Regions from separate parts of the Vibrio sp. A2-1 genome, predicted to be linked through region 1. Evidence: riboswitches for the same ligand, from Rfam matches in the RefSeq annotation. Region 1 holds a riboswitch; the other holds the start of a gene.

Evidence for each region. A riboswitch is a leader RNA that binds a small molecule or an ion and turns the genes downstream of it on or off. The one in region 1 is predicted to bind cyclic di-GMP.
Region 2: another riboswitch for cyclic di-GMP. It lies ahead of gbpA (N-acetylglucosamine-binding protein GbpA); the one in region 1 lies ahead of L3V33_RS08680 (TfoX/Sxy family DNA transformation protein).

The regions. Positions count from the first base shown of each region.
Region 1 covers NZ_JAKKCO010000002.1:216,094-232,322, reverse strand. Annotated here, with positions in the region: gene topA (type I DNA topoisomerase) at 1-1,048, shown strand, start outside; gene glgC (glucose-1-phosphate adenylyltransferase) at 1,574-2,803, shown strand; gene glgA (glycogen synthase GlgA) at 2,793-4,247, shown strand; gene L3V33_RS08695 (alpha/beta hydrolase) at 4,533-5,330, shown strand; gene L3V33_RS08690 (DUF2007 domain-containing protein) at 5,479-5,796, opposite strand; gene L3V33_RS08685 (TVP38/TMEM64 family protein) at 5,867-6,547, opposite strand; gene L3V33_RS08680 (TfoX/Sxy family DNA transformation protein) at 6,682-7,272, opposite strand; cyclic di-GMP riboswitch class I at 7,400-7,485, opposite strand; gene purR (HTH-type transcriptional repressor PurR) at 7,656-8,660, opposite strand; gene torD (molecular chaperone TorD) at 8,977-9,624, opposite strand; gene torR (two-component system response regulator TorR) at 9,909-10,622, shown strand; gene elyC (envelope biogenesis factor ElyC) at 10,849-11,703, opposite strand; gene cmoM (tRNA uridine 5-oxyacetic acid(34) methyltransferase CmoM) at 11,819-12,604, shown strand; gene mukF (chromosome partition protein MukF) at 12,730-14,067, shown strand; gene mukE (chromosome partition protein MukE) at 14,048-14,854, shown strand; gene mukB (chromosome partition protein MukB) at 14,851-16,229, shown strand, end outside.
Region 2 covers NZ_JAKKCO010000001.1:950,213-966,441, reverse strand. Annotated here, with positions in the region: gene ctaD (cytochrome c oxidase subunit I) at 1-1,129, shown strand, start outside; gene L3V33_RS04070 (cytochrome c oxidase assembly protein) at 1,141-1,770, shown strand; gene L3V33_RS04065 (cytochrome c oxidase subunit 3) at 1,809-2,693, shown strand; gene L3V33_RS04060 (DUF2909 family protein) at 2,731-2,961, opposite strand; gene L3V33_RS04055 (SURF1 family protein) at 2,849-3,796, shown strand; gene L3V33_RS04050 (hypothetical protein) at 3,789-4,397, shown strand; gene L3V33_RS04045 (COX15/CtaA family protein) at 4,500-5,555, shown strand; gene cyoE (heme o synthase) at 5,545-6,519, shown strand; gene gbpA (N-acetylglucosamine-binding protein GbpA) at 6,631-8,097, opposite strand; cyclic di-GMP riboswitch class I at 8,170-8,259, opposite strand; gene L3V33_RS04030 (hypothetical protein) at 8,583-8,936, shown strand; gene L3V33_RS04025 (DUF3313 domain-containing protein) at 9,035-9,706, shown strand; gene L3V33_RS04020 (DUF3820 family protein) at 9,719-9,934, shown strand; gene aroG (3-deoxy-7-phosphoheptulonate synthase AroG) at 10,248-11,300, shown strand; gene L3V33_RS04010 (phosphomannomutase CpsG) at 11,422-12,843, opposite strand; gene L3V33_RS04005 (mannose-1-phosphate guanylyltransferase/mannose-6-phosphate isomerase) at 12,866-14,395, opposite strand; gene L3V33_RS04000 (mechanosensitive ion channel family protein) at 14,483-15,652, opposite strand; gene L3V33_RS03995 (TrkA family potassium uptake protein) at 15,837-16,229, shown strand, end outside.

The DNA of each region.
Region 1 (16,229 bases):
TGAAATTGTTACTGACCGTCTAGATGGCAGTTTCAATGATCTAATGAACTATGACTTTACTGCCCGTATGGAGCAGAAGTTAGACCAAATTGCAGAAGGCGAAGCAAGCTGGAAAGGCGTGCTAGATAACTTCTTCGAAGACTTTACTGGCGATTTGGAAAAAGCGGATCTAGACGAAGACGCTGGTGGCATGAAGCCAAATCATATCGTAGAAACCGATATTGAGTGTCCAACTTGTAGCCGTAAAATGGGTATTCGTACAGCTTCGACAGGCGTATTCCTAGGTTGTTCTGGTTATGCACTTCCACCAAAAGAGCGTTGTAAGACAACAATCAACCTTGGTGATGAAGAAGGTATTATCAACGTTCTTGAAGAAGACGTTGAAACAGCAGCACTTCGAGCGAAAAAGCGTTGTCCTATTTGTGAAACGGCAATGGATGCTTATCTGATTGATGATAAGCGTAAGATGCACGTGTGTGGTAACAACCCTAACTGTGAAGGTTATGTGGTTGAACACGGTGAATTCAAAGTCAAAGGCTACGATGGTCCACTTGTTGAGTGTGACAAATGTGGTTCTGACATGGTTCTGAAGAATGGTCGTTTCGGTAAATACATGGACTGTACGAGTGAAGATTGCAAGAACACTCGTAAGATTCTGAGAAATGGCGAAGTAGCGCCACCTAAAGAAGACCCAGTGCATTTTCCTGAACTTCCATGTGAAAACTCAGATGCGTACTTCGTACTTCGTGACGGTGCTTCTGGTCTATTTATGGCAGCGAGCAACTTTCCTAAATCACGTGAAACACGTGCGCCATTAGTGGAAGAGCTGGTGCGTTTTAAAGACCGTATTTCACCTAAATTCCAATATCTGACATCAGCACCAGTTGCTGATCCTGATGGCAAGCCGACAGTCGTTCGTTTTAGTCGTAAGACAAAAGAGAACTACGTTCGTACTGAAGCGGATGGTAAACCATCTGGTTGGACTGCTTTGTACATCGATGGTAAGTGGGAAGTTACGGATAAACGTAAAAAGCCTAAAGAGAAGTAACTGAACGTTATTTGAAGAAAAAACAGCCATTAGGCTGTTTTTTTTTGACCAAAATACGACTAATTATGCAACTGGTTGATTTGGTGTGTCGATTGCGAGAATTTATTAAATTCACAGGGCGAAATAAATGGAGGTGATAAATTATATCTTCTTATGCAACTTTAACGAGAATGTAACTTAATTCAAATATTGTAACTCAAAGATCAGTGTTTAGTTGTATACCTGATGTGTGACGGGTGTTAATGTAATGTTTCGCCCGCACGGTGTAGTGTGAGCTGCTTTAAGTCTTAGGAAAGCAATCAGCTTACATAGCACAGAATGGCGTATTAAAAATTGAAATCGACCGAAAAGTCGATAACGTATATAAAACCAAGTGCAAAGAATAGTGCACGCATAACAACGTTTGGCTTAGGATATTGTCACTGTATGTGAATGAATATTCGTTAAGTACCGAAATAAGTGTTAGTGCTCATCCCCCAGAGGAAGACACCTCTACGAGTACTGACATCGACAAGCTATAGATATATGGAGAATAAAATGGCTGGTGTATTGGGAATGATTCTTGCTGGTGGTGAAGGCTCTCGCTTAAGACCTTTGACTGAATCTCGCAGCAAACCCTCGGTTCCTTTCGGTGGTAGTTACCGCTTAATTGATTTCGCTTTGAACAACTTCGTTAATGCTGATCTTATGAAGATCTACGTATTAACACAATTTAAGTCACAATCTCTGTTCCACCACATGAAAAAAGGTTGGAATATCAGTGGCATCACAGATCGTTTTATCGACCCAATTCCTGCGCAAATGCGTAAAGGAAAGCGTTGGTATGAAGGCACAGCAGATGCTATCTACCAAAATATGGGTTTTATGGAGCTGGAAGAACCTGATCAAGTCTGTATTTTTGGTTCTGACCATATCTATAAAATGGACATCAAACAAATGCTTGATTTCCATAAAGAAAAGAAAGCAGCGTTAACCGTTTCTGCACTGCGTATGCCGCTTGCTGAAGCATCAGAGTTCGGTGTTATCGAGGTGGATGCTGAAGGCCGTATGATTGGCTTTGAAGAGAAACCTGCAAACCCTAAGTCGATTCCGGGAGACCCAGAGTCAGCGCTCGTTTCAATGGGCAACTACGTATTCGAAGCGAAAGAACTTTTTGCTGAACTAACGGAAGATGCAGATAAACCTGAATCTTCACATGACTTCGGGAAAGACATTATTCCAAACATGTTCCCACGCGGTGATGTGTTTGTTTATGATTTCAGCACCAACCGTATTACTGGTGAGAAAGAAGAAGTTTACTGGCGCGATGTAGGTACGATTGATGCGTACTGGCAAGCACATATGGACCTTCTTAAGAAAGATGCACCATTCTCGCTATACAACCGTAAATGGCCTCTACACACTTACTATCCGCCACTACCACCAGCGACGTTTACTGACTCGGCTAATGGTCGAATTCAGATCATTGATAGCCTTGTGTGTAGCGGTAGTTACGTACGTGGTTCGCGTATTGAAAAGAGTGTATTAGGCTTCCGCAGTAATATCGCATCAGCGTGTGATATTAGTGAGAGTATTTTATTAGGTGATGTGAAGGTGGGCGAGGGTTGTATACTTCGTCGCGTTATCATTGATAAAGATGCAGACATCGCACCGGGCACTCAAATTGGTGTAAACCTGACAGAAGACAAAAAGCATTACCACGTATCTGACGATGGTGTAGTTGTAATTTCTAAAGGAGCGCGAGTTGGTTACTAAAACTCTCTCGGTACTTTTTGTAGCGTCTGAAGTTGAAGGCTTGATTAAAAGTGGTGGCTTGGCTGATGTAGCCAAGGCACTGCCGAAAGCGTTACAAACACTCGAACAGGACGTTCGAGTGACTATCCCCGCGTATAGAAACATTCCAAACATTGATGCAGCCGAAGTCATTTTATCGACCGAGCTCGATCATTGGCCTCATACCGCTTACCAAGTCAAAAAACTGAGTGTAGAAGGTGTTCAAGTTTTTGGTATCGAATGTGCCAAATATTTCGACCGTCCAGAAATGTACGCAGAAAATAATCAAGCTTACGCAGATAACGGAGAGCGTTTCTCGTTCTTCAGTGCAGCCTGCCTTGATATGCTTCCTAAGCTTGCCTTCCAACCTGATATCATTCATGCAAATGACTGGCATACAGGCTTTGTTCCTTTTTTGCTTAAGTCACGTTATCAACAACATGATTTCTTTGAAAATACGCGCAGTGTTATCTCAATTCACAACGCAGTTTTCAAAGGTGTGTTCGCATACGATGAACTGCAATTTCTACCAGAAATGCATAGCTACAATGTGCCTGAAGCTTCAGTGAGTGACACGCATGTCACAATGCTGAGAGCCGGCGTGATGTGTGCTGATAAGGTGAACGCAGTCAGTCCAACGTATGCCGAGGAGCTGAAAACGGAATTAGGCAGTCACGGTATGGCAGCAGAATTCCAGTACAGATCCGCGGATCTTTTTGGCATTTTGAATGGTTGTGATTACGGAGCTTGGAACCCGGAAACGGACGCTTTCCTTCCTCGTAAATTCAAAGCGACAAAGCACAGCATGGTTCGTGGGAAGTCAGCTTGTAAGCAAAAATTGCAACAAGATGTTGGCCTCCCCGTCACCGATTGTGCGGTTTATGGCATGGTTTGTCGTTTGACTAATCAGAAAGGTGTTCATTACTTACTGCCTATCATCGAACAGTTTTTGAAAAACGATCTTCAGATCGTGATTGTCGGTACTGGTGATCCAGTTTTAGCGAGTCAGCTGAAAGAGCTGTCGGCACTTCACTCAGATAAGTTCTCGTTTGTAGAAGCGTATAATAATGAGCTTGCGCACTTAGTTGAAGCGGGTTCTGATTTCTTCTTGATGCCTTCGGAGTTCGAACCTTGTGGCTTAAACCAAATCTACAGCATGGCTTACGGTACGTTACCGATTGTTCGCTCTGTGGGCGGTTTAAAAGACAGTGTGAATGATTACGATCAGAATCCCGAGATAGCGACCGGCTTTGCTTTTGAAGAGCCAACACCGCAAGCGTTACTGGCAGTATTGCATCGTTCATTACTACTTTATGCACAAAATCCCGCTGAAATTAAGCGTGTTCAGCTTTACGCGATGCAACAAGACTTTAGTTGGGAAGATGCGGCAAAAGAATATCTTACGATGTACTATTCTGCATTTTAACGTGCTGAATTAGCTGTAAAATAAGCTGATGTATAACAACTGAACTTAATAGTAGAAGGCGCTCTGATAGTAGAGTGCCTTTTTGTTTTCTGGTCAGGTCACATCACGTTTAGGAAGAGAAAACTTGCAAACTCATTTTAGTCAGGTAGAAAAGGTGGGGTAGGTATTCACATGATTAATGTTAGGTTTGACACTATTATCACTTAAATTTCTTGATTGCGTGATATCCTTAGCCATCGCCTTGTGATGAGGCAGAGCTCCATTCCAATAATTAAAGCGATAGGTATGTCTGAGAGTTTACTATTTCATAAAACATTTACTCACCCTACGAGCGATGAGTGGGTTGTATTTGTGCATGGCGCAGGAGGCAGTTCCTCCATTTGGTTTAAGCAGATCAAAGCGTATAAACAGCACTTCAACTTGCTTCTCATTGATTTGAGAGGGCATGGTAAATCAGACAACATCCTCAAAGAGCTGATTTCGAATCGTTATACGTTCAAAGCGGTAACGCTCGATATTCTTAAGGTGTTAGACCATCTGAAAATCCGTTCTGCACACTTTGTAGGCATGTCTTTGGGCACGATTATTGTCCGTAATGTCGCAGAGCTAGCGGCTGGTCGAGTACGTTCAATGGTGCTAGGTGGTGCCGTGACCAAACTCAACACTCGCTCTCAAGTCTTAATCAAGTTGGGTAACTTGAGTAAGCACATCATTCCTTATATGTGGTTATACAGCCTTTTTGCTTACGTTGTGATGCCACAAAAAAGCCAAAAAGAATCACGTCACCTGTTTATCCGCGAAGCTAAAAAGCTGTGCCAAAAAGAGTTTAAACGCTGGTTTATCCTTACGGCTGATGTGAACCCATTGATGAAGTACTTCAAAGACCGAGAGTTGCCGATTCCAACTTTGTATTTGATGGGCGAGCGCGACTACATGTTCATCAAGCCAGTAAAAGAAATGGTAGAGGCGCATAAGTCGAGCGAGCTAGTAGAAATTCCGAATTGTGGACACGTATGTAACGTAGAAAACCCTGAAGAATTCAATCAACGATCTATCGCTTTTATTCAAAAGCAAATTCAGTGATTATCTCGATTCTTCATCAGAACAGACGCTCGAATAGAATTGAGACAAAAACGGGAAGCTAATTTTAGCTTCCCGTTTTTATTTGGAGGAGGTATCTGACCGAGTGGTTATAAAAGGCCGTTGGAGCCACTTTACCTTTCAAAACCTGCTATTCAGGTGAAGCAGCACCGCACTGCCAACAAGAACCGAATTGTGCTTCGTTGACTTCATGACATTCTGCGCAACGCCACTCTTCATAAATGATCGAATCTTGCTGTTTCTGGTAGTCATTAACAACTGCCCGGGCTTTGCTCGCCAACTCTGGCTCATATAACCATACGTAAGGGTCAGTTTCTTCGGTAAATGGGATTTCCCCTTTCAAACCGAATAACCCTTCACCACGAACTTCACACGCAATATTCACACTTTCTAGTAATCCACAAATGATGTGGGCTTCTGTCGGATTCGATGCACTGAAGATTTTCATTGAGATAGAACCTTATCTGGCTATATGCGTTATTTAGCTATTATAGGTACACGTTATTCAGTTATATACGTTATTCAGCCACAGGTGCTGAGCGAAATTTATTCATCAACCATTTAGCAATGATTGGGAATACACCCAGTAAGGCAAATGACAATAGTACTGAAGGGGACACGATACCCGAAAGTGAATCAATTTCCGCGAGTTGAGTACCAGCATTCAAGAAAACAGCGGTACCCGGTAACATCCCTATTTGACTCGTGATGTAGTAACGACTCACGGATATCGGTGTTAGACCCATCAACAGATTGATAAGGAAAAATGGGAATACAGGAATCAGACGCAGAGAAAACAAGTAAAATGCTCCGTCTTTTTCAACGCCCTTGTTAATCGTTGCTAATTTGTCACCAAATTTGGTTTGGATCCAGTCACGTAAAAGGTAGCGGCTACTTAGAAATGCGAGGGTTGCACCAATGGCACTGGCGAAAGAGACCAGCAGCAAACTATTCCAGAAACCAAATAGCGCAGCTCCTAACAGGGTCACAACAGCAGCACCAGGAATTGAGAAAGCAGTAATCATTACATATGCGACAAAATAGATAGCAGCGGCAGCAATGAAGTTGCTATCAATGTAGTCATTTAAAACGGCTTGTTGGGCCTTGGCATTTTCAAGCGTTAGGTATTGGCCGAAATTGACGCCTAACAAGACGATGGTTACGACCAACACAATACCCAATATCATTTTCTTACTCATTGATACTTCCTCTAAATTTTCAATGTATACCATTAGTATAGATAGACAGGCAAAGCATAGATTAACTTTCAGCAGATATAAAAAAAGCCGCAGTAAATGCGGCTTAGTTATATAGATAATTTGCACTGACAATGTTAATTGACGCGATTGATAAGCTCTTCACGACGCTGCTGCGGTATAACAGACCAATGTGTGCCATTGATCGCGCCTTCTAACGCCCAAAGTAGTTCAATACTGACAGAAGACGCATGTGATTCTTTGATGGCGTTAAATGCGTTTACAGAGCCAGATTCATATAAACGTTCTACGGAATCGATCCCTGCTTTTTTCAACATACGCTCAGTGGCGAGTCGAAGGTTGGGCAGATCTTTGAGTCGAGTAGGCTTAGCTGAAGATTGCTCAGCTTTTTCTTCTTTAGCAAAACCCAGAGACGTCGTTGCAAGCTGCAAGATTTTCTCTTGGTCTTGCCACAGGCCTTCGGGTAAAGCGAAATATTTAGTAACGACAGGGAAACCACGTTTTTTGTAGACGTACGGTTGAAACCCTTGTTGTTCGAACTGTTTCGTTGTGCATTTGTCTGCTCGTATGTGCAGCTGGTCATTTACAACCAGAGCAAACATAGTGTCATCAGCAAAAAGACCGAAGCCACCAAACATCGAGCGTGATTTTATTTTTCCTAGGGATTCAAATAATTTCATTGAATCCTTTAGTATCGGTTTATCCATGTTATTTATCTCGGTGTATTTGAACTACGCCACCAAATAAGCAGGTCCGAGAGATTAGCAAAATGTTGCAATTAAATTGTCAATTAGCCGTAAATTACTAAATTATTAGTAGTTACTGCATTTTGCCATCGGTAACCCCGCTACCATACCAACGAGTGGTTTAGGCCGGAAGCTTTGCGTCTCACTCTTTCAAGTGATTTGCCCTGTGCGTGACTGATTGAATAGAATAAAGTTTTTGTTGAATGAGGCTCACACTTGTTATTTCAAAATGTGATATTGCTTCAATTAATGATCTTTCCAGTATGATACCAGGTTCATTCATGTTGTTGATAAAAAAAGCGCACCTAAAGGTGCGCTTAATTATATTAAACTGAATTTATCAATTAATTTAACGTTTTAACTGTGCTTCGCTCAACAATTTCAGGGTGCATTTCGAACACACGCTTTTCATGGTCTTTATCTTTGATGCGTTCTAACAAAATTTCGAAAGCGTTCTTACCAACACGACGTTTGGGTTGGTGAACCGTTGTTAACGGCGGAGAGAAGTATTCAGCCAACTCGATGTTGTCATAGCCGATCACTGAAATATCTTCAGGGATACGAATTCCTTTCTCTTGCAATCTGCTCATTAGGCCGAGTGCCATCGTGTCGTTAAAACAGAATACGGCCGTTGGGCGATCTACCATCTTAATGATTTTCTCTGCAGCAAGAACCGCAGTATCACACTCGAAGTTACCTTCAATGATCATGTTATCATCGGTAGCAATCTTAGCTTCGTTGAGTGCGCGTTTGTAACCCGCGATGCGTTCAACACATGCCGCTTTGTCTAAGTGGCCACTTAAACAAGCAATCTTGGAGTGACCGTGCTCAATGAGGTATTTGGTCGCTAGGTAACCACCTTCCTCAGAGTTGTCGATGATCTTATCTGCTTGAGAACTCTCAGGGCCCCAATCCATAATCACTTTAGGAATGTCAGCGTGACGGTCTAACATGCCTCTTAGCTCTTCAGTTAGGTCAGAACACATAACTAAGATGCCATCTACACGTTTCTCTGCAAGCATTCGAATGTAGTCACGTTGCTTCTCATAGATACCGCCCGTATTACACAGAATCAAAGTGTAACCTTGACGGTAGCAGTAGCTTTCAACACCATCGATAACTTCAGAGAAGAATAGGTTAGTTGATTGAGTAACTAGCATGCCGATAGTGCGGGTTGTATTGCACTTCAAACTACGAGCAACGGCACTTGGTGCATAGTTCAGTTCGTCTACGGCTTTATTTACTTTTTCTTGCGTCGCTTCTGCAACAAAGCGAGTTTTGTTGATTACGTGAGAAACGGTTGTTGTTGATACGCCTGCTAAGCGAGCGACATCTTTTATAGTGGCCATGGTTTTATCCTATTAGAAGCTACTTTCCCAAAGTACGGAATGAAGTAGCCGTTAAGCTACCTAACTAAGAGCTTAAATTTGTAGGGCTCTTTGGGTACTAAAGTGCTAAAAAACAAAAAACCGCTATTGAGCGGCTTGTCTTAACACCGAAATGCTCAAAACTATAATAAGCATAGCATTTCGTGAATGTTTCATATTTTATCGTTTGCGGTCACAATTTTAGACTGACTAGAAATTACTCGCAATAAAATTCACCCGGAAATCCGGGTGAATTGTCACATTCTTCTGAATTTATTTAACGAGTCATCCAATAAGCTTATTCACCAGCGAGGTATTGGGTGTCCAATTTACAGAATGCAAGTAGCAGAGATGAGACTGATGCGTAGAAACCGAATTCGTCAACGTCATGACATTTAACGTTGAACTTTGGTACCCAAGTAAGAAGTTGTTGCTCGATAAATTGCTGTTGAACAATGAACGATTTCTCTAGCTCTTCTTCAAGTTCCGTTTCATTAGAACGGATGATCAAGTTGCCAAGGAAGTCGAGTGCGATAGCGATGTGGTCAGCTGGTTCTTTTAGGTCTTGGTTCACCACTAAGTTGTGCTTGGCCATGATCTCTTCCATATCTTTTGCTGGCTTATCATTCAAAAGGCCAGTCTCACCGATATACATAGAAGCGTAAGGAAGTGCGCCATGCTTATCTGTTTTTAAGAATAAGTCACAGAAGTCAGCAGACAATTCTAGTTGAGCATCCTCACGCGTTTGTAGGCGGTTTAGCGCATCCACTAGGCTATCGATCGCCGGCTTTAGTGTTTCATTTTCGCCTAAACCAGTTAGGAAAGAACGAATTTCAACAGAGTGGTAGTGATCGAGTTCTTCTTGAGTGAGCTCTTTAGCGAATAAGCTTGATAGCCACCAGTATATTTCTGCTCTTTGCTCGTTGAACGCTTTCGTATCTTTCATTTCTTAGATCCTGATTTAGTCTTGTGGTGTTACTTATATGCATCTTGAAGTTACTTGTGCAAAGCACACCAAGGCTGAATAACAAGGTTATTTGCGAAACGCAAAGTTACTCGTTAGTAGTAATGCCTATATTGAATTGCGATGGACGATAAATAGCAAGGTTTAAGATTGTCTTGTATCAAAAAAGATCCATGTTTCTGGCTTTTATCTTGTGTACCACTAGAATTGTTACGAGTTATGAATAGAATAGTCACTGAAACTATTAAATAAGAAAAGTGGTGTAGATGAGCTATCACGTATTAGTCGTAGAAGATGATGTGGTAACCCGCAGTAAACTGGTCGGATACTTCCAGAACGAAGGTTACACAGTAAGCGAAGCGGAAAGCGGCGCTCAAATGAGAAACGTGTTAGAAGATAATAACGTTGACCTCATTATGCTGGACATCAACTTACCAGGCGAAGATGGATTGATGCTAACTCGCGAATTACGCAGTCAATCAGACATTGGAATTATTTTAGTTACTGGACGCACGGATAGCATCGACAAAATCGTTGGCCTTGAAATGGGCGCTGACGATTACGTTACTAAACCCTTCGAACTTCGCGAGTTATTGGTTCGAGTTAAAAACCTACTTTGGCGCATTTCTGCCGCTCGTAAAACAGCAGCAGGTAAGGTTGAAGAGACTGAAGACGAATCTGTGGTTCGTTTTGGTGAGTGGACGTTTGATATCCCTCGTCGTGCGCTAAGCAAAAACGGCGAACCGGTAAAACTGACTAAAGCTGAATATGAACTGTTGGTTGCGCTCTCTTCTTACCCTAACCAGGTATTAAGTCGTGAACGCATTCTGAATATGATCAGCCACCGAGTGGATGCTCCAAACGATCGAACTATCGACGTGTTAATCCGTCGTATGCGTGCGAAGATGGAGTTTGACCCTAAGAATCCACAAATTTTTGTAACGGTTCACGGTGAAGGTTACATGTTCGCTGGTGATTGATTTCCTTTAGGAATGACTAATCAACAACGATATTTAAACGTAAAAAGCCGAGACATCATTGATGTCTCGGCTTTTTTATTGCTTAGCTTTTACTGTTTACGAACTGGAAACCTGCAAATTACTTGGTTAATCAGTTTTGCCTATCTGGTCGAGTCTACAGATAAAACTATGTTTACAGGTAAGATTATGTCTACTGATAAGATCCAGTTTACTTATTCGGTTGAGTTTATTGAGGCTGCGCCGCAGAAATACCACCGTCATCTTCAACTAAGCGAGATGTTTCAGGAACAACAATGGGTTCTTCAACGGTGTCATTACTTGTATCAAGCCAATCACGCAGGCTTTGCCACATCAACCCCATTGTTTCGTGCCAGTAACGCTCAGTTTGCTCAAGGTAAAGAGCTTTGGGCATGTACTTATTCCAAGGTTCAACAATCCCTTCTTGTGCAAGGTAGTTGGTTGGTGCTGGTAATGGCCTCATGCCGGCAGCATGGAATTCATTCAATGCGCGAGTCATATGGCTAGCGGAAGTTACCAGTACCATTCTTTTATTTTTAACGAACGCAGCGGCTTGGCGGGCTTCTTCCCAAGTGTCTTTTGCTGTTTCAAGCAGAATGATATCGGGCTTTGAGACACCTAGTGCCAACGCAACTTTGGCCATCATTCTAGCATTGCTCACTTCAGTGCCTGCGCCATAGCCCGACAAAATGAGTTTTGCACCAGGGTAAAGGCGTAGAATACGAATCCCTTCACTTAAACGCATTAGACCGGTGCGACTAAGCTCTGATGTTGGTGGGATTTGGTCGTCTACGACGTGACCACTTCCGAGAACCATCACGTAATCGATGGTTTCATCGACAGGTAAAAAAGCGGTGTGTTGCCTTTCCATTGGCATTAAAAGTTGATTAGAAACTGGCTGGAAAGCGATGAGGAAAATACCACAGAGGGCTGAAAGGGTGATTAGGCAACCCGTCTTCCTTTTGGTAGTAAACATCACTAGGGCTAAACCCAGAAAAGCGAGAATTAACATTGCTGGCAGTGGCATCAGTAACGAAGACACTACTTTTTTCAGCTCAAACATATCCGAATAGTCCGAAAAAACATCACTTAGTAGTAAAAAGAGACATCGCCTCTTTATTCCTGAAATTCCTGTGACAGAATAGCAGGCACGATAGGACATAATAACTCAAGTAGCCGTGACTGAAGACCGTAATTTCGACGATATTGCCCACAAATTTGCAAAAAATATTTACGGCTCTGACAAAGGAGAGATCCGTCAGATCATCGTATGGGAAGATTTAGAACAAGCTTTGAGCAAATTTGAGCAATCAGCTTCGCCGCTGCATGTGCTTGATGCTGGAGGCGGCCTTGCGCAGATGTCGCAAAAAATTGCATCGCTTGGGCATAACGTTTCTCTTTGTGACCTCTCTTCTGAAATGCTGAAGCTAGCAGAAGAAAGTATCAGCGAGGCGGGTTTGTTAGATCAGTATCGATTCATCCATTCTCCGGTACAAAAAGTCGCAGAACATCTCGATGAAAAAGTCGATTTTGTGATGTTTCATGCGGTAATGGAATGGTTAGCCGATCCTAAAGAGGCGCTTGATTTATTGTTGGAGCAAGTAAAACCCGGTGGCGTTGCTTCGATAATGTTTTACAACCACCACGGATTAGTCCTGAAAAATGTGATTTGTGGCAACATTCCTCATGTATTGAATGGGATGCCACATCGAAAACGGTTTAAGCTGCAACCACAAAAAGGCTTGAAGCCAGAAGAGGTTTACCAATGGATAGAAGACGCCGGTCTAGAAATCTGTGGTAAATCAGGCATTCGTTCTTTCAGTGACTACATAGGTAATATGGAGTACATGGGCGATTACCAATTTGAAGATGTATTGGAACTAGAAAAACAGCTATGCCGCCAAGAGCCATATCTGTCACTAGGCCGTTATATTCACGTTTGGGCTCAAAAACCTGCGCAATAGCAGCGGTGAATGTGGTAAAAGAAGCCACAACATGCGCTATGCAATCGTAACAAGCCCGCGTCATAAAGAAATAGGCGTCATATCTAATACGTTCGATATGACGAAGAACAGTAACAGGAACCACAATGAGTGAAATGACTCAAACTGCCGAAGAGCAGCCAATTGATGAGTTGGTGGGCTGGGTCAAGCAGCATGATTTTTCATTAAACTTGCCACCAGAGCGCTTAGCATTTTTGATTGCTATCGCAGTACTAAGCAATGAAAGGTTCGATGAAGAGTTGGGCGAAGGTGAACTGCACGATGCATTTACCATTGTCACTCGACTGTTTGAAGATACTGGCGAAGCGTCTGCGTTTCGTGCCAACAATGCCATCAATGAGCTAGTTAAACAGAAGTTGATCAGCCGCTTTACCAGTGAAATCACCGATGGTGCGAGCATCTACCGCTTATCACCGTTGGCCGTTGGTATCTCTGATTATTACTTACGTCACCGTCAGTTCTCTAAATTAAAACTGTCTATTCAGCTTTCTATGGTTGCCGATGAGATGGCAAAAGCCATTGAAGCTGCGCAGAAGGGCGGAACTCCGGGGCATTGGAAAAAGAACGTTTACGGCGTGCTCAAATATTCAGTTGGTGAAATTTTCGATCAGATTGATCTTAACCAACGTGTTATGGATGAGCAGCAACAAACCGTTAAGCAGCAAATTGCCGACCTTTTAAATAAGGACTGGCGAGAAGCGATTAATAACTGTGAAGCTTTGCTATCAGAAACTTCTGCGACGCTAAAAGAATTGCAAGATACCTTGCAAGCGGCGGGTGATGAACTGCAAACACAGATCCTCGATATTCAAGAAATTGTTTACGGTGACGATGAACTCGAGTTCGTTGGCGAAACCCTGTTCGGTTTGCAAATGAAGCTTGACCGAATCACCAGTTGGGGTCAGCAAGCAATCGACTTGTGGATCGGCTACGACCGCCACGTTCACAAATTTATCCGTACCGCTATCGATATGGATAAAAACCGTGCCTTTAGCCAGCGGTTGCGTCAGTCAGTCACCGACTACTTTGATGCGCCTTGGTTATTGACCTACGCCGATGCTGAGAAGCTGACAGATCTTCGTGATGAAGCGCTCGTGCTTCGTGATGATGAAGTGATGGGACAAGCGCCAATCGACGTTGAGTACGAAGAATTTGAGCAAGTGAATGATCTGCTTTCAGAACGAATTGCAGAGATGTTAAAAGCTCATAAACAGCAAGGCGCGCCAATTGACCTTGGCCTTGTGTTACGCGATTACCTCGCAGCACACCCTCGCACACACCATTTTGATTTAGCCAGAATTGTTGTCGACCAAGCCGTGCGCTTAGGTTACTCAGCGTCTGACTATCAGGCTATTCAGCCGGATTGGCAGGCAATCAACGATTTCGGTGCAAAGGTACAAGCAAATGTCATTAACAAGTACTGATGATTACATGCCAGAGAAACTGGTAAAAGCGATAGCGAACCCACTGTTCCCTGCGCTAGATAGCATGCTGCGTTCAGGTAAGCATGTTTCAACAGAAGACCTAGATAACCACGCGTTACTGTCTGATTTTGAAGTTGAGCTTCAGCATTTCTATCAACGCTACAATACGGAGCTGGTAAAAGCACCGGAAGGTTTCTTCTACTTGCGTCCGCGCTCTACGTCTCTGATTGGTCGTAGTGTGTTGTCTGAGCTAGACATGTTGGTTGGCAAGGTGTTGTGCTTCTTATATCTAAGCCCAGAACGTCTGGCTCATGAAGGTATCTTCACCAACCAAGAACTGTTTGATGAATTGATGTCGTTAGCGGATGAGAAAAAACTCATGAAGCTAGCAACCAACCGTGCGTCTGGTTCTGACTTAGACAAAGAAAAGTTGTTTGAAAAAGTGCGTACTTCTCTACGTCGCTTACGCCGTATTGGCATGTTGATTGCGATTGGCGAAACCGGCAAGTTCCGCATCAGTGAAGCGGTATTCCGTTTTGGCGCTGACGTTCGTGTTGGCGACGATATGAAAGAAGCGCAATTACGTCTTATCCGTGATGGTGAAGCTGTTGTTCATACCCAAGAGCCTAACCAAGGTAGCTTGTTGAATGAAGAACAAGCGGAAGCCGCATCAGAAGTAGATGCAGGCGTAGACGAAAACGGTCAACAAGACATTTTTAACGATCAAGCTGACTTCGATCTAGAGTCGAACGACGGCGAACAAACAAAAGTAGAAGGTGAAGCATGATTGAAAGAGGTAAGTATCAATCATTAACCATGATCAACTGGAACGGTTTCTTTGCGCGTACTTTTGATATTGATGGATTGGTTACAACGCTTTCTGGCGGTAACGGTGCAGGTAAGTCGACCACTATGGCGGCATTCATCACAGCGCTGATTCCTGACCAAAGCCTTCTGCATTTCCGTAACACAACGGAAGCGGGTAGCTCACAGTCATCTCGTGATAAAGGCCTTTACGGTAAGCTTCAGCCAGGCGCATGTTATGCAGCGCTGGATGTTGTGAACTCTCGTAATCAACGCCTACTGTTTGCAGTAAAGCTGCAGCAAGTAGCGGGTCGTGACAAGAAAGTAGACATCAAGCCGTTCGTTATCCAAGGCCTTCCTAGCCATGTGAAACCAACGGATGTATTGATTCAAAACGTTTCAGACAGCCATGCCCGCGTATGTCAGTTGAATGACGTGAAAGCAGCGGTAGCACAATACGAAGGCGCGCATTTTAAAGCATTTTCTTCGATTGTTGATTACCACTCACAGATGTTTGAATACGGTGTGGTTCCAAAGAAACTGCGTAACAGCAGTGACCGTTCTAAGTTCTACCGTTTGATTGAAGCATCACTTTACGGCGGTATCTCAAGTGCGATTACACGTTCTCTGCGTGATTACCTTCTGCCGCAAAATGGCGGTGTGAAGAAAGCATTCCAAGATATGGAATCAGCACTGCGTGAAAACCGCATGACGCTAGAAGCGATCAAAACGACTCAGTCGGATCGTGACCTGTTCAAGCACTTGATCACTGAATCTACGAATTACGTGGCAGCAGATTACATGCGCCATGCCAACGATCGTCGTAACAAGCTTGATCAAACCATGAAGTTCCGTGGCGAACTGTTTGGTTCTCGTGAAACCTTGCTTGATCAAAACAACTTGTTGAACCGCGTTCAAGAAGAGCTTGAGCTGTTGGTCGATCAAGAGTCAGCGCTAGAGCAAGATTACCAAGCGGCTTCGGATCATCTTCAATTAGTTCAAACTGCACTTCGTCAGCAAGAGAAAATTGCTCGCTACAGCGAAGATCTAGAAGAGCTTAATGAGCGTCTAGAAGAGCAGATGATGGTGGTTGAAGAAGCTCAAGAGCGAGTGCTTCTTGCTGAAGAACAGGCAACCATTACTGAAGAAGAAGTGGATAGCCTGAAAACTCAGCTTGCTGACTACCAACAAGCGTTGGATGTTCAGCAGACTCGTGCGCTTCAATATCAGCAAGCGGTTCAAGCATTAGAGAAAACTAAGCAGCTACTCGGTGATGAATCTATTACCGCAGAGAGCGCATTAACTCTGGTTTCTGAGCTAAAAGCACAAGAAGAATCAAGCACTCAAACGCTACTGTC
Region 2 (16,229 bases), on a different contig from region 1:
TTATGGTCCTGATAGTACGGCGCTGTTTGTGTTCTCAGTTCATATTATGGGGATCAGTTCGATCATGGGGGCGATTAACGTCATCGTAACCATAGTGAACATGCGCGCGCCGGGCATGACTTGGTTCAAGTTACCGATGTTCGTATGGACTTGGTTGATTACCGCTTTCTTATTGATAGCCGTCATGCCTGTACTCGCGGGAGCCGTAACCATGGTACTAACGGATAAGTACTTTGGGACGAGCTTTTTTGATGCTGCGGGTGGCGGGGATCCGGTGATGTTCCAGCATATATTCTGGTTCTTTGGACACCCTGAAGTATACATCATGATTTTACCGTCTTTTGGTATTGTCTCTGCCATAATCCCGGCATTCAGTGGCAAGCGTTTATTTGGTTATCACTCGATGGTGTACGCAACATGCAGTATCGCACTGCTGTCATTCTTAGTGTGGGCGCACCACATGTTCACTACCGGTATGCCAGTATTTGCCGAGCTGTTCTTCATGTATTGCACCATGTTGATCGCAGTGCCTACGGGAGTGAAGGTGTTTAACTGGGTGGCGACGATGTGGCGGGGTGCTTTGACCTTTGAAACACCAATGCTGTTTGCTATTGCCTTTATCGTTCTATTCACGATTGGTGGGCTATCTGGATTGATGCTTGCTATCGTACCTGCCGATTTCCAATACCACGATACCTACTTTGTTGTGGCTCACTTCCACTATGTTCTGGTGACAGGTGCTGTGTTCTCAATTATGGCCGCCGCCTATTATTGGTTGCCGAAATGGACAGGGCATATGTACGACCACAAGCTCAGTCTGTGGCATTTCTGGACATCGGTAGTATCGGTCAATGTGTTGTTTTTCCCAATGCACTTTTTAGGGTTAGCCGGAATGCCGCGTCGTATACCGGATTATGCGATTCAGTTTGCTGATGTTAACCAAGTCGTGTCGATAGGTGGCTTTGCCTTTGGTTTGTCTCAGCTGATCTTCTTATGGTTAGTTATCAAGTGTGTGAGAGGCGGGGAGACTGCGCCAAGCAAGCCTTGGGACCGAGCTGAAGGTCTAGAGTGGACAGTTCCTAGCCCTGCCCCTCACCACACCTTTACTCATCCACCTAAAGTTGATTAAAGGGAATAGCCATGAGTGATAAACAAAGCGACCTAAATTCAGAGAAGCAGCAGCCAAAGCACCCGTCTAAGAAGCGCTCGACTAAGAAGTTGACAGGTTATTTAGTTTTGAGTGTGGTTGCGATGTTTGGTTTCGGCTTTGCTTTGGTGCCGCTCTACGATGTGATGTGTGATGCTTTGGGGATTAATGGCAAGACTAATAGCGTTTCTGTGGTTCAACCTCAAGGAATGCAACCTGACTACTCTCGTACTGTTCGAGTGGAGTTCATGTCGCACATTAAGCCTGATATGCCTTGGCAATTTTCGCCCGAAGTTCGTGTTTTAGAGGTTCACCCCGGTGAGGTGGTTCAGACTAACTACATTGCCAAAAATCTTTCTGGATCCTCATTGGTTGGCCAAGCTGTACCATCGGTTTCTCCAGGTATGGGGGCAACTTACTTCAATAAGATGGAATGCTTTTGTTTCAATCAGCAGCCATTGGACGGACACAAAACCGCTGAAATGGGGTTGATATTTTACATTGAGCCCGACATTCCAGAATCAATACATACGCTTACGCTCTCTTACACGTTGTTTAACATCACGAGTCAGGTGAGTGGAGAGGCAAATAAGCCTGAGCCTAACGTGCTCGCAAGTAACTAGGGATTTACAGAACCAGTATCAACATAAGGAGTTGAGCGATGAGTTCTAAAAAGGAAGTTTATTTCGTTCCACATCAAAGCCACTGGCCATTAGTGGGTGCCGTTGCATTGTTTTTGGTCGCGGTTGGCGCTGGCTTGACGGTGCAAAACATGGGTACCGATTCCGCTGGTGGTGTGTTTGGAAAAGCAGTGCTGTTAGTTGGGTTTTGTGTGTTGCTTTACATGCTCGCAGGTTGGTTTAGCAATGTGATCACCGAATCGCTAAGCGGCCTCTATTCTGAGCAGATATCTCGTTCGTTTCGACAAGGTATGAGCTGGTTCATCTTCTCTGAAATTATGTTTTTCGGTGCTTTCTTTGGCGCACTTTTTTATGCTCGTATGATTTCTGTGCCTTGGATTGGTGGCGCAGGCAACAATGCAATGACTCACGAAGTGCTGTGGCCGATGTTTCAGTCGATATGGCCGCTGACCACCACACCAGATGGTGTGACGACGCAAGCAATGCCTTGGCAAGGTATCCCGCTTAAGAACACCATTATCCTACTGCTTTCCTCTGTGACGCTGCATATGGCACATATCAGTCTTGAACAAAATAAGCGTATGGCTTTGATCGTGTGGTTAGAGATAACCATTGTTCTGGCTGGCTTCTTCCTGTTCTTCCAAGTTGAAGAGTACCTTCACGCTTATCAAGAGATGGGGCTGACGCTTCAATCCGGCATCTACGGCAATACCTTCTTCTTACTGACCGGATTCCATGGTTTGCATGTGTGTTTAGGAACGATTTTTTTGATTGTGTTACTGGCGAGAGTTGCGAAGGACCACTTCACTCCGAAAGACCACTTTGCGTTCCAAGCGGGCAGTTGGTATTGGCACTTTGTCGATGTGGTTTGGTTAGGTCTGTTTGTGTTTGTTTATGTGCTCTAACGAAATATATCGGTCTAGCTGTTAGGTTTGTATGGGCTTAATAAGGGCGAGGGTTGGGAGTTATCATTCCTGAACCTAACGCCAGTAATAACAGTAGCACGACAACGGCTGACCACATGACTCGACGACCCAAGAAGTGACTCAGTCTTTTGCCATTGTGTTTACCTGAGGCGATTTGGATTAGACCTTTCATCAAATTGAAAGCGATAAAAAACAGCAAAGCGACCAATACAATTTTAAACAACAACACAAAGGTAGATGACGCCATAGTGATAACTCCAAACCGATTGATTGATGATGAACACAAGTTCCGCAGTAAAGGTTTTTGGATAGCGGTTGTTTTAACTGTGGTTTCAGTCGGCATTTTAATCAAGTTGGGTTTGTGGCAGTTAGAGCGTGGTAACGAGAAATTGCGTTATGAACAACAGCTATCAGAAAGAGCGCAGCAATCGCCGAGGTCATTGGATGCGGTTATCTCTGAATGGAAGGACTCGCGTATACAAGCGCAAGGTGCATCTGAACAGCTGTCTTTAAATGGTTTGAAGGTTGATGTGGAATTGGAAACACCAAGTGGTTTAGTGGTCTTGTTAGACAATCAGGTTAACCAAGGAGCGGTGGGGTATGTGATTTACATGTTGGGTGAGGTTCGCTTTAAAGATGAAAACGAGTCTTTAGTGGCCGAAAAGCAGTTATTGATCGATCTGGGGTTCGTTGCGGCAAGTAATGACAGAAAAGAGCTTCCACAACTAGGAAACATAACACTACCAACCAATATGTCAGGGCGTTTGTACACTCGTTCAGTGAATCCTCTAAGTCATGAGCTGGGTTTAGAAAACACAACGCCTAAAAGAATTCAAAACATCAACATCACAGCGTTATCAGAGTACACAGGACAAGCCGTTTTACCCTTTGTCTTCCAACCGCAAAGCTTAGAATCGTGGCCTTATGAGTTGTTATGGCGGCCGACGGCAATGAAATCTGAGAAGCACTTCGGTTACTCATTTCAATGGTTTGTAATGGCAGCGGTACTTTTGTTTTTGATGTTGTTAATTGGCTATCGGTACCTAAAAGCGACACCTATCACGGAGAACAACGATGGATAAGTCTCAAGCACAAGTGAACAGGGAAAGTACCGAGGCAAACATGGCTGAGCTCAGAAGCCGTCGTACTAAAGGGCGCTTGGTATTAATTGGACTTGTTTTAATTTTCGCTTTGCCAGCCATTATCGCCAAAACTGTATTGGACCAGAATTGGTATACCTCGGGTGTCACTAACTCAGGCGAATTGGTAGAACCAAGAATTACATTAGCGGATTTCGGCGTAACGGTACCCATGGCAGGAGAGGATTGGGTTGTGGGTTATATCGCACCGATGGAGTGCGAAAGCTTGTGTGAACAACAACTCCATTATTTGAATCAAAGCTACTTAGCGTTAGGGAAAAACAAAGAGCGAGTGACCGCCGTTGTTTTCGTCTCAGAAGGTAACTCGTTGTTGGGTTCGCTCAACAAGCCTGATTTGTCGTTTTTAGCTGGTGGTGATCAATTAAGTACTGAGTTTGCACCCGCTTCTATTGTCATAATTGACCCACTCGGGCAATTGGTTATGGAATACAAAAGTGTTTCTGATCCTTCGCAGCTAGTCAGCCAATCTAAAGGCATGATTCATGATCTAAGAAAGCTGCTTAAGCTGTCACGAGTTGGGTAGTTAATCAGCTTAAGTTGATAAGCTTGAGTTGATGAGCTTTAGCAGATTGCGTTAATGCTGAGTGTTGTTAGTGAAAAGGGAATAAGTATAGGGAGATAAACGATGCAGAATAAAGCCCCTGATTTGCTCATACACATGATGAGATTAACTATCTTGTTAACCCTTACCGTGATTGTGCTCGGCGCTTATACCCGTTTGTCTGATGCTGGCCTTGGCTGTCCTGACTGGCCTGGGTGCTATGGAAAGATCACCGTTCCCTCGAATACCCAAGCCGTTAATCAAGCCAATCTACAATTTCCAGAACGAGCTCTCGAAGCAGACAAAGCTTGGATAGAGATGATCCATCGCTACTTTGCAGGAACATTAGGGCTGCTTATCTTTGTCGTTGTTGCTTGGTGTATTAAAAAGAATATAACAGCTGCTGGTCTTCCGTTACTTATCTCTGCAACCGTGATATTTCAGGCTTTGCTTGGAATGTGGACGGTGACTCTCAAGTTGATGCCCGTTGTGGTTATGGCGCATTTGATGGGGGGCTTCACGTTGCTGTCACTGTTGTGTCTGCTCTACTGCCGTTTGTCTCAATTCCAAAACCGTTTCGGCGAGGCTTCCTATTCTTCACCACTTAAAGTCTCGGCACTATTCGGATTACTCATTGTGGTCGGGCAGATACTGCTCGGTGGCTGGACATCGTCAAACTATGCCGCTCTGGTGTGCACCCAATTACCCATCTGTGAGGGAAACTGGGTAACTTATCTCGATTTCAAAAATGCTTTCGATTTTGCTCAACACGGACATGATAATTATGAGTTTGGTGTGTTGGAGTATCCAGCAAGACTTACCATACATGTCATGCATCGTTTTGGTGCTATTGTTGCCACATTAACTGTGTTGATGATTGTGTATCAACTTTGGAAGTTGGGTAAAGCACCTCAACAGAAGCTGAGTATCATTGTTGCGATGGTGTTGTTTGCTCAAGTCAGTTTGGGGATTAGCAATGTCTTGTTCCACCTGCCGATATCCGTTGCGGTTTTGCATAACCTAATGGCGGCAATGTTGCTTGTGAGTATGGTTGTGACTAACTTTGTGGTGTGGCAGTACAAACCAAGCGAGTGTTTGGCTAAGAACAATGTATTACAAGGAGGTAATCATGGTCAGTAGAACGTCGACACAAAATAGAGTGGTGGTTCAAGACGCAGCTTCAAGTCAAGAGATAGCTGCCAGCGGTGAAAGTGCTCTAAAAAATGAGCTGGCCTCGAAAAGCAAAACCACTTGGAAGGTCTATTTAACACTGACCAAGCCCAAGGTGGTTGCTTTGATGCTGCTAACTGCACTGGTTGGGATGTGCTTGGCCGTGCCGAATGGATTGCCTTTACAACAAACTGTGTTCGGAATGATTGGGATAGGGTTAATGGCAGGTTCAGCGGCTGCGTTTAACCACTTGATCGATAAAAAGATCGATGGGCAAATGACTCGCACTAATCGACGACCTTTACCGTCGGGTGAACTGAGTAGTGTGCGTGTGTTCAGTTTTGCGTCTGGTATCGGCTTACTTGGGTTTGCCACGTTAGTGGTGTGGGTCAATCAACTGACCGCTTGGTTAACCTTTGCAAGCTTATTAGGTTACGCAGTGATTTATACCATGTATCTGAAGCGAGCGACGCCGCAAAACATTGTGATTGCAGGGATCGCAGGCGCAATGCCACCTCTACTAGGCTGGACGGCGGTTACCAATGAGTTGCACTCAAATGCTTGGTTGTTGGTGATGATCATCTTTATTTGGACGCCTCCGCACTTCTGGGCGTTGGCAATTCATCGTCGTGATGAGTATGCCAAAGTGAATATCCCCATGCTGCCTGTGACCCACGGAATCGAATACACTAAGACTTCTATTTTGCTCTATACCTTGTTGTTGAGCATCGTATGTATATTGCCGGTGTTAGTCGGCATGAGCAGCTGGATATATTTGAGCGCTTCATTGGTGCTCAACGCTGGGTTTGTTTACCACGCTTGGGTACTTAAGTATCGTGATGAGCCTAATATGGCGATGAAGACCTTTAAGTTCTCCATCTATCATCTCATGATCTTGTTTGTTGCTCTGTTGGCAGACCACTATCTACTTTAACAACTGGCGTTTTTACTTTTACTGAACAAGAAAACGGATGCTTTGGGCATCCGTTTTTGTTTGGTTGATGACTAAAACTCACTTAATACAAAGTAAGTATCTAGCGAGTACTTAGTCCACTTTGTTCCAAGCACTTTGCCAGTGTGAACCGACACCTGGTTCGTACTGAGTTGCTGTTGGAGCCCATTGAACACAGTAACCAGAGTATGGGAACTCTTTACACTGATAAACGCCGCCGTCGCTGCTCAGAACCTTAGTTCCTGCTGTGTAAGACTCAATGCTTTCAGGGAATATGAAGTCATAATCGCCGGCTGGTGGAGGCGTTTGCTCGTCCATTAGATGGAAATCAAGCGTATTTTGATCTACTAGGTTACCTTGGTCATCTTTCGTCACAACTACAAGCATGTGGTGGCCTGCTTCCGACTTAGATAGAGTGAGTTGAACATCTTCAACTTGTCCGTCTGATAACTCAGATTTCTGAGATGCAAGTGCTTCACGGTGATGGTTGTAAACGGTCAGTTCTGCTTGAATATCGCCAGTTGCCGCTAATGTAAGATCAAGCTGTGTAGGTTGGTTCTCATCAATAACATACTCAGACTCTAGGCCTGTGACTTCTAACTCATGATCTGGCTCTGGAGTATCAATCTTGTAACCGATTTCTACGCTCTTAAAGCCTGAACCTGATTTTAGATAAACAGGGTTAGTGCCGTACACTGGCGCGAAATCGTTTTGATCGTTTAACTGGCCCGCTTTGATTTGCGTTTGCTCTTGATTGATCTTAGAAGCAAGCGCGTAAGACCAGTTGTTTGCTTTACCTTGCTCGTTGTTCTCAATCACTAGCTCTGTACTGTATGAAGCGTTCTCACCAGATTGGTCGAAGACACGAGTGTAAACTGCGTCGCCTACATTCAGGTCTTGAGTTGGATTGATTTGACCGCCTTGATCCCAATCCGGGATAACAGGGCCATCGCCGTCAAATTTTACATCGATAACGTTGTAGAAAGCCGCTGCAGTATCACCCACATCCCATACAGCAAGAATCATTTGATAACCTTCACGCTCTGGTACATTACACAAGTGGCTGACTTGCATCGGTGGTTGTTCCATATTGCCTTCAACGACGCAGAATGGCGTTAAATCAAAAGAACTGCGTGCTAAAGGTTGGTTTGGGTTCCAGTCGGGTTGCGTAATGTAATATTTCCAATCACGGGTTTTGTGGTTCGCTGTGAACGTCCACTCAAAGTACTGAGATCCAGATTTGATAGGGCGCTTAACCCAGCGGTCTGCGGTTTGCTCATCTAGCGCTGCCGCTAAAGAAGATTGTGCACTAGCGATTTTTCCATCGGCAGGGCCGACTTCAGGGAAGCCCTCAGGGCCTTCTACACTTTGTGGTTCATATTGAATACCACCACAGCCTGTGTTTTTTTGTTGTGTATCACTCGCTGGGAATTTACACAACGCGACACGGCTTTCTGCTACGCCATTATCGTATGCCGAGACATAACCGTGACCGAAGCTTGCTCCACTGACGCTAAGTAGCGATAGCGCGATGAGCGATTTTTTTGGGAGTTGTTTCATTATTTGTCCTTACTGTATTTGGCCGACAAAAAAGAGAACACTCCGGCATGCATTTACACTTAAATTCTATTAAGTGGCGGCCCCGCTATCATAGACTGAATATATGTCGACAGACCGGTGGCTTTGCGTCCTATTCTTTCAAATAGTTTGCCAGAAGTGAGTTTGAGCAAACGAAATGTAGCCAACAGCTTTTATAAATGCGACACAATAGATTTAAATGTGGAATGCTAATCTCGAACTTATAATTCTTAATACAAATTAACTTGCCATATGTGTTCCTAGGTAACATATAAACAATTGATATAAATAAAGAAAGTAATTGCTCTAATTGTTTTTGTGAATGATTAATGGTTATTATTCTTTGTTCCGTACACCGATTGAGCGCATATCAAAACCAAACCTTTGGTTTCCACTAACCGAACGCTGACATGCTGTGTATGAAAAGCCGGACAATTGATTGGTACGAATTATATAAAGGAGTCGGTATGGAATTTACAGAGCAAGACAGAGATGCGTTGTATCAAACGTGGATGTCACAAAAGTCGCGAATGCGAATTACGCAGATGGAGTTTTCGAAGAAGCTAGGCATGAACCAGCTTGATTTCTCAAGAGTGCTAAGAGGGGAGACAGCATTGACTATGTCTTTCATTAGTCACTTTTGTCGCTTACTTCATTTAGAACCTAGGAATGTGTTCCCTTCACTCAAAGAAGGTAACCAATCTGGACCTAAAATAGTTTATTTGAAAAGTAGAATGAGTGTTGATGGTGAAATTCAAAATGCTTACATCGAAGGAAATCAAGTAATCGTAGAGTATGCACACACCGTTCAGCATGATTAATTTTAAAGCTAGCTTTGATTTTTAACTCCTTTCCTACAATCCTTTCACTTAGGGTATGGCATACTTGGTTGAAATATTGAATTTAATCTAAGTGCGCTATGAAACCTTTAAAATTTCTCTTGTTTGTCGCAACCTGCATTTTCATGTTTGGTTGTGCCGGCGGCCCGATTAAAACCGCAACCAAATTTACTACTTATGAAGATTTTCGACCTGGACCTGGTGGCGGTGTCGATTTAGTGTGGGCAAGGGTTGGGCTACGTGACGAACAACGTTTGAAATCTAAGTTGGATGACTATGACTCTGTGGTGATCGACCAAATCTTTGTTCTTGCAGAAGAAGGGACGTTGAATCAAGAAGAGATTCAAGAGCTCACTGACCATATGATTACCCGTTTGGAAGAGAAAATATCGCCTCACAAAACGATTGTTAATGGGCCTACGGGTAAAACGTTACGTTTAAGCATTGCCTTGAGCAACGTTGAAACACCAAATCCTATCCTAGCCGTAACCAGTAGTGTTCTACCATTCGGTCTTGCTATATCGACCATATCTAAGGTGGCAACTGGTGAGCACACCAATGTGGGCAGCGCTAGTGTCGAACTATTGGTAAGCGATGCTCAAGAGGGTACGCCATTATTTGCTGCCATAGATCGTGAAGCGGGTAATAAAGATTTTTCGACGATGATTGATTCGTTGGACGACGCCAAAGACGCGATCAATTATTGGGTTGAACGTTTAGGTGATACTCTACAGAACATCGACGATGTATAGAAAGAGCACGTAATGCTAGAGAAAGAGAACCTGATTAAACTTGCTAGAATGCAGATGCCATTTGGCAAATACGCTGGTCGCACATTGATCGACTTGCCTGAAGAATATTTGCTGTGGTTTGATAAAAAGGGATTCCCTAGCGGTGAGCTAGGCGACTTATTAAAATTGTGCCTTGCGTTGAAAATCGAAGGGCTTGATAGTGTCGTCAAACCTTTGAAAAGAATGTAATTTAATTGAAGCTCACGCTAATAACGTGAGCTTTTTTATTTTAGATTATCATTAGATATTACGTGTATAGTGGGATTTGAAAAACAATGGACCTTATCCCGAGATAAATTGCGCAATCGATAGCGTGTAAATAATGTTATACGGGGTGTTTTAAATATAAAACACAAAAAAAATTGCGTTTTTTTTGAATTAGTGATTGAAACTAGAGTTTTTACTAGTTAAGTTACAGGGAACAAGAAGATAAGTGCTGATGGAAAGTTACGTGAGATAACCTACATTCAGCTCAAGGATAGAAAATAGGAAGAAGTAAGCGATGTTTCAGACTGATGATGTAAGAATTAACAAAGTAAAAGAGTTATTACCACCTGTTGCTGTTTTAGAAAAGTTTCCAGCGACAGAAATTGCTTCTTCTACAACCTTTGAAAGCCGTAAAGCGATTCATAATATTTTAGAAGATAGCGACGACCGCTTACTTGTTATCGTAGGCCCATGTTCTATTCATGACACAGAAGCTGCACTTGAATATGGCAAACGCTTGAAAGTGTTACGTGATGAACTAGGCGATAACCTTGAAATCGTAATGCGTGTTTATTTTGAAAAACCACGTACAACTGTTGGTTGGAAAGGTCTGATTAACGACCCATACATGGATGATACGTTCAAGCTAAACGATGGTCTTCGTCTAGGACGTAAGCTACTGCTTGACCTAACTGATATGGGAATGCCGACGGCAAGTGAATTCCTAGATATGATCACGCCTCAATACGTTGCTGACCTAATTAGCTGGGGTGCAATTGGCGCACGTACGACTGAATCTCAGGTTCACCGTGAACTTGCTTCAGGTATTTCTTGCCCTGTAGGCTTTAAGAATGGTACTGATGGCAACATTAAGATCGCAACCGACGCGATTCGTTCAGCGAGTGCTTCTCACCACTTTTTGTCTGTAACTAAGTACGGTCACTCCGCTATCATTGAAACTGCAGGTAACCCTGATTGCCATATCATCCTACGTGGTGGTAAAGAGCCAAACTACAGTGCAGAGCATGTAAGCAAGATTAAGGAAGAACTAAAAGCTTCAGGTCTTCCAGAGAAGGTGATGATTGATTTCAGCCATGCGAATAGCTCTAAGCAGTTTAAACGCCAAATTAACGTATCTGATGACGTAAGTGCACAGATTTCAGGTGGTGATAAAGCTATTTTTGGTGTGATGATTGAATCTCACCTTGTTGAAGGTCGCCAAGACTTGGTTGACGGCAAAGCAGCGACATACGGTCAGTCTATTACCGATGCTTGTATTGGTTGGGAAGATACTGAAACAGTACTTCGCCAACTGGCAGATGCTGTTGAAGCTCGTCGTAACAAGTAAACTAATTACAGTCAGCGACTAAGCGACTGAAAATTCAAAGCCCTTATTAGCAATCGCTAGTAAGGGCTTTTTTGTGGCTCTTAGTTGAAAATTAGTTAAAAACTGGAAGTGCTTTGTATTCTTAAATGAGAAAAGACAGTAACTCGTCGACTTTAAGTGACAGTAAAGTTCTATCTTGCTTGGTTTCCACGTTGAGGCGTATCAACGGCTCTGTATTGGACTTTCGTAAGTTGAAGCGCCATGTCCCCATATTCATGCTGAGCCCGTCTGTGTGATCGATCTCAACAGCATTATCTTGATAGTGTGACAACACACAAGCCATGACTTGTTCTGAGTTTGAAACTCTGCGATTGATCTCTCCGGAAGAAGGGAATCTATCCATACTTGCGCTGGTCAATTGGTGAAGAGATTGTTGAGTTTTCGACATCAATTCAATAACCAGTAGCCAAGGAATCATTCCTGAATCGCAATAACCAAAATCACGAAAATAATGGTGCGCACTCATTTCACCACCGTACACAGCGTTTAATTCTCGCATCTTCTCTTTGATGAGCGCATGCCCTGCTTTGGCTGCAACAGCCTTCCCACCAAATTTGTTGGCGACTTCAATCGTGTTCCATGTCATACGCATATCGTGCAACACAGTCGAGTTAGGTTCTTTTAACAAGAAGGCTTCTGCTAGCAAGCCAACAATATAGTAACCCTCAATGTAGTTGCCTTTTTCGTTAAAGAAAAAGCAACGGTCAAAATCGCCATCCCATGCAATACCAAGGTCGGCCGAATGTTCTAACACAGCATTTCGAGTCGCTATTTGGTTTTTTTTAATCAATGGATTGGGAATACCATTAGGGAAGTTTCCGTCAGGAGTATGGTGAACTTTGATGAAGGTGATAGGGGCACTGAGTTCGTTAAATTTCTTCTCTAAAGCATCAATGACATGTCCTGCAACACCGTTTCCTGCGTTAACCACAATCTTCATTGGTGAAAGTTTAGAAGGTGTTATGTAGGAGAGCAGGTGGTCTACATAGGGAGCGAGAATACTGGTCGATATGCCTGAGTTATTTGATTGAACATGAAAGATCGGCAAATCGGTGTTCAGCTCTTGATTCAGTACTTTAATACGTCGTTTGATTTTATCTAAACCACTGTTTTTACTGATGGGGCTAGCATCAGCACCGACCAATTTCATTCCGTTGTAATTGATTGGGTTATGGCTGGCTGTGATTTGTATTCCGCCAATCGCTTTTAGGTGACGAGTCGCAAAGTAGACTTCTTCAGTGCCAGTCATCCCAAGATCAATGACGCTTATCCCGGACTCGATTAAGCCTGCAGTAATGGCTTCTTGCAGTGACAAAGACGTTTCACGGTTATCTCGACCAATAACGACTGGAGGCCATGCACTTGGAGTCTTGGCATTTCCTGACAGGATATATTCACCAAACGCCTTTCCAAGCAGATAGGCAAACGGCTCATTGATTTGGCTACCAATGATGCCGCGAATGTCGTTGTTCTTAAAGCAGCTAAGATCTAATGTTGGTTTCATTTGATTGAAGTCGCTTCTATTTCTATTTTTTGTTCTGAGACGAAGAAGCTTGTTCGCTTCGAACGTCTCGCCCATAGCTGTCTTGATATCGAATGATATCGTCTTCACTTAAATGGCTGCCGGTTTGAACTTCAATCATTTCAAGAGGTGTCTCGCCAGGGTTCTCTAAGCTGTGGATGTGACCTAAAGGGATGTAAGTCGATTGATCTTCTTCGACGAGATAGGTTTTCTCATCGTTGGTCACCTTCGCAGTGCCAGCTACTACTACCCAATGTTCCGCTCTATGATAATGCATCTGTAGTGAAAGCTGATGACCCGCTTTTACAGTGATACGCTTAACTTTGTCTCGCTTTCCTAAATCAATCACATCGTATTTACCCCAAGGCCTCAATACCTCACGATGATGAATATGCTCCGTTCGACCTGCTTGACTTAGTTGACTAACAATCGATTTTACACCCTGAACCTTGTCTTTATCTGCGACTAATATGGCGTCTTTGGTCTCGACAATAATCAGGTTATCGACACCGACAGTAGCAACTAGCTTGTTTTCAGCATGGATGTAGTTGTGTTGAGAGTCGACGGTTAACACGTCACCTTCAATGACGTTGTTATGCTCATCTTTGTCGCTTACATCCCAGATAGCAGACCATGAGCCAATATCATTCCAACCGACATCCATCGGGATCACAGCTGCGTGCGAGGTTTTCTCCATCACGGCATAATCGATGGAATCGCTTGGGCTACTTTTGAATGCTTCAGCGTCGATACGGATAAAGTCGAGGTCGGTATTTTGCTTTGCAAGAGCGAGTTTACAAGCCGCTAATATATCGGGGTGGTGTTCGGCGAGTTCTTCAAGATAGCGTGATGCCTTAAACATGAACATGCCACTGTTCCATAGGTACTGTTCTGAGCGGATGTATGCTTCTGCGGTTGCTTTATCGGGCTTTTCTACAAAGCACTCAATGTCGTAAGCATAATGGGTTGGTTGGTCTGTAATGTTGGTTTCTAGTTGTAGGCTAGAGATAAGAGGTTGCCCTTGTTTGATGTAGCCATAGCCAGTCTCTGGAGCATTTGGGGTTATACCGAATGTCACCAGTTTGCCTTGTTTTGCGTAATCAACACCACGGTTAATCGATTGTTGAAATTCAGAGGTTTTAGCGATGTGATGGTCGGCAGCAAGCACTAATAAGATTGGGTCAGCCGCTTCTCTTTTAGTCTCATGAGATTTGGTCAAAGCTTGCAAGGCTGCAAGTGCGATGGCTGGCGCAGTATTTCTACCGACAGGTTCTAACAGAATGCCACTGTGCAGGACGTTAGCTGAGCGAATTTGTTCAGCAGCGATAAAACGATGCTCTTCATTACAGATGATGAATGGCGCATCGCAGCTGCTATCCGTTAGGTGTGCGTCGATACCTTGCAGGCGTTGAAGTGTCTGCTGAAGCATCGACTGTTCGCCAGCAATATTCAGGAATTGCTTAGGATAGAGCTCTCGAGACAGTGGCCAGAGGCGGCTTCCAGAGCCGCCAGCTAGGATGACAGGTAAAATCATAGAGTGGTAATTGTGTGCATTAGAATACTGCCATCATATTACCACGCTTCACGCTTATTACTTATCGATAACCAAGAAGGATGCTGACTATCGATGACCTTCCGTAGGAGAGTTCAACATATCTTTGGGATCGCTAACATTCTGATTATCACCTAGGCTCTGAACGCTGTTATGACCTTGAACATTAGAAAAGTCTTGAGGGTCAATCTTGAGTGTCTGTGTTGGGAACGCGATGTCTGCATTGTGTTTATGAATAATCGCCAGAACCTGTAACAGAACGTCTTGCTTCACTTTGTGGTACCTGATCCAGTTGACCGTTTTTGTGAAGGTGTAGATAAAGAAGTTCAGTGTTGATGGTCCAAATTTGTCAAAGTTAACGATTAACGTCTGTTTGGCATCAATATCTGGGTGGGCCTCGAGCATGGTTCTTACATCATCAACAATGAGCGCCAATTTGTCTGCATCTTGATAACGAAGACCAAAGGTTTCATTGATTCTACGATTTAACATTCTCGATGGGTTCTCTACCACAATACTACTGAACACCGAATTTGGAACGTACAAAGGACGCTTATCAAAAGTGCGGATAATCGTCATGCGCCAGCCAATGCGTTCGACAGTACCTTCGATTTGACGATCGGGAGAGCGTATCCAATCTCCGACTTTAAAAGGGCGGTCGAAGTAAATCATCATGCCGCCAAAGAAATTCGACAGTAGATCTTTAGCGGCTAAACCGACGATTAAACCACCGACACCACCAAAGGTAAGCAAGCCCGATAGGCTCAGCCCAAACGCCTGCATGATGGTTAAACCGCCCATCACCATAAAGAACAGTCGAGCCACCTTTGCTATAGCTTGTACTGTGGTTTCGTCTCTGGTTTTTTGCTCTAAGACATACTCTTCAGAGTTACTGATCATTCGCAGCGTAAACCAAACAAACGTAGATATGATCAGTATGTGTTTGAGTGTTCTTAGCCAGTTGATTTCATTACCAAACTGGTCTTGAAGAATCAAGCCAACAGACACGGTAGCAGGCCAACACCAAAGCAATGTACTGACAGGTGTTTTTAAGGCCTCTAGCAGTAGGTCATCCCAATGAAATTGGGTTTTTTTGACCAAGATTTCCAGGCGATTATGGACAATTCGCCAAGCGACCCAAGCGAAAAAGCTCGCAATAGTGATGAATAGGACGCTATTTGCCCAATCGCTATGGCTCTGGTTGATGTAGGTTTGTACTTGGGTTATGAATTCATTCATTGTGTGTACTGCCGCAGAAATTATGGGTTAGAAATTAGCAGAAATCACTTTTGTTCTCTACCTTTATAAATCAATCGATTAGCTGACAATTGTATCTCTACATGGATATATAGTCGTTTTTTTGTATGAAGACAATTTTGTTATTTGTTTTCGATGCTACGTAGCTTTGTAAGTGGAGTAATAAATGAGTGACAAACAATATGCAGTTATCGGCTTAGGGCGTTTTGGGTTATCTGTATGCAAAGAGCTACAAAGTTCAGGGGCGCAGGTGCTCGCTGTCGATATTGATGAAGAGCGAGTGAAAGAAGCGGCTAATTTTGTTTCACAAGCGATTGTTGCGAACTGTACGAGCGAAGAGACAGTTAAAGAACTAAGGCTGGACGATTACGATATGGTGATGGTGTCGATTGGCTCTGATGTTAACTCCAGTATTCTAACGACGCTAGTGGTAAAAGAATCAGGCGCAAAAGCCGTTTGGGTGAAGGCGAACGATAAGTTTCACGGCAAGATCCTTTCTAAGATTGGTGCCGACCATATCATCATGCCCGAGCGAGACATGGGTATTCGAGTTGCGCGT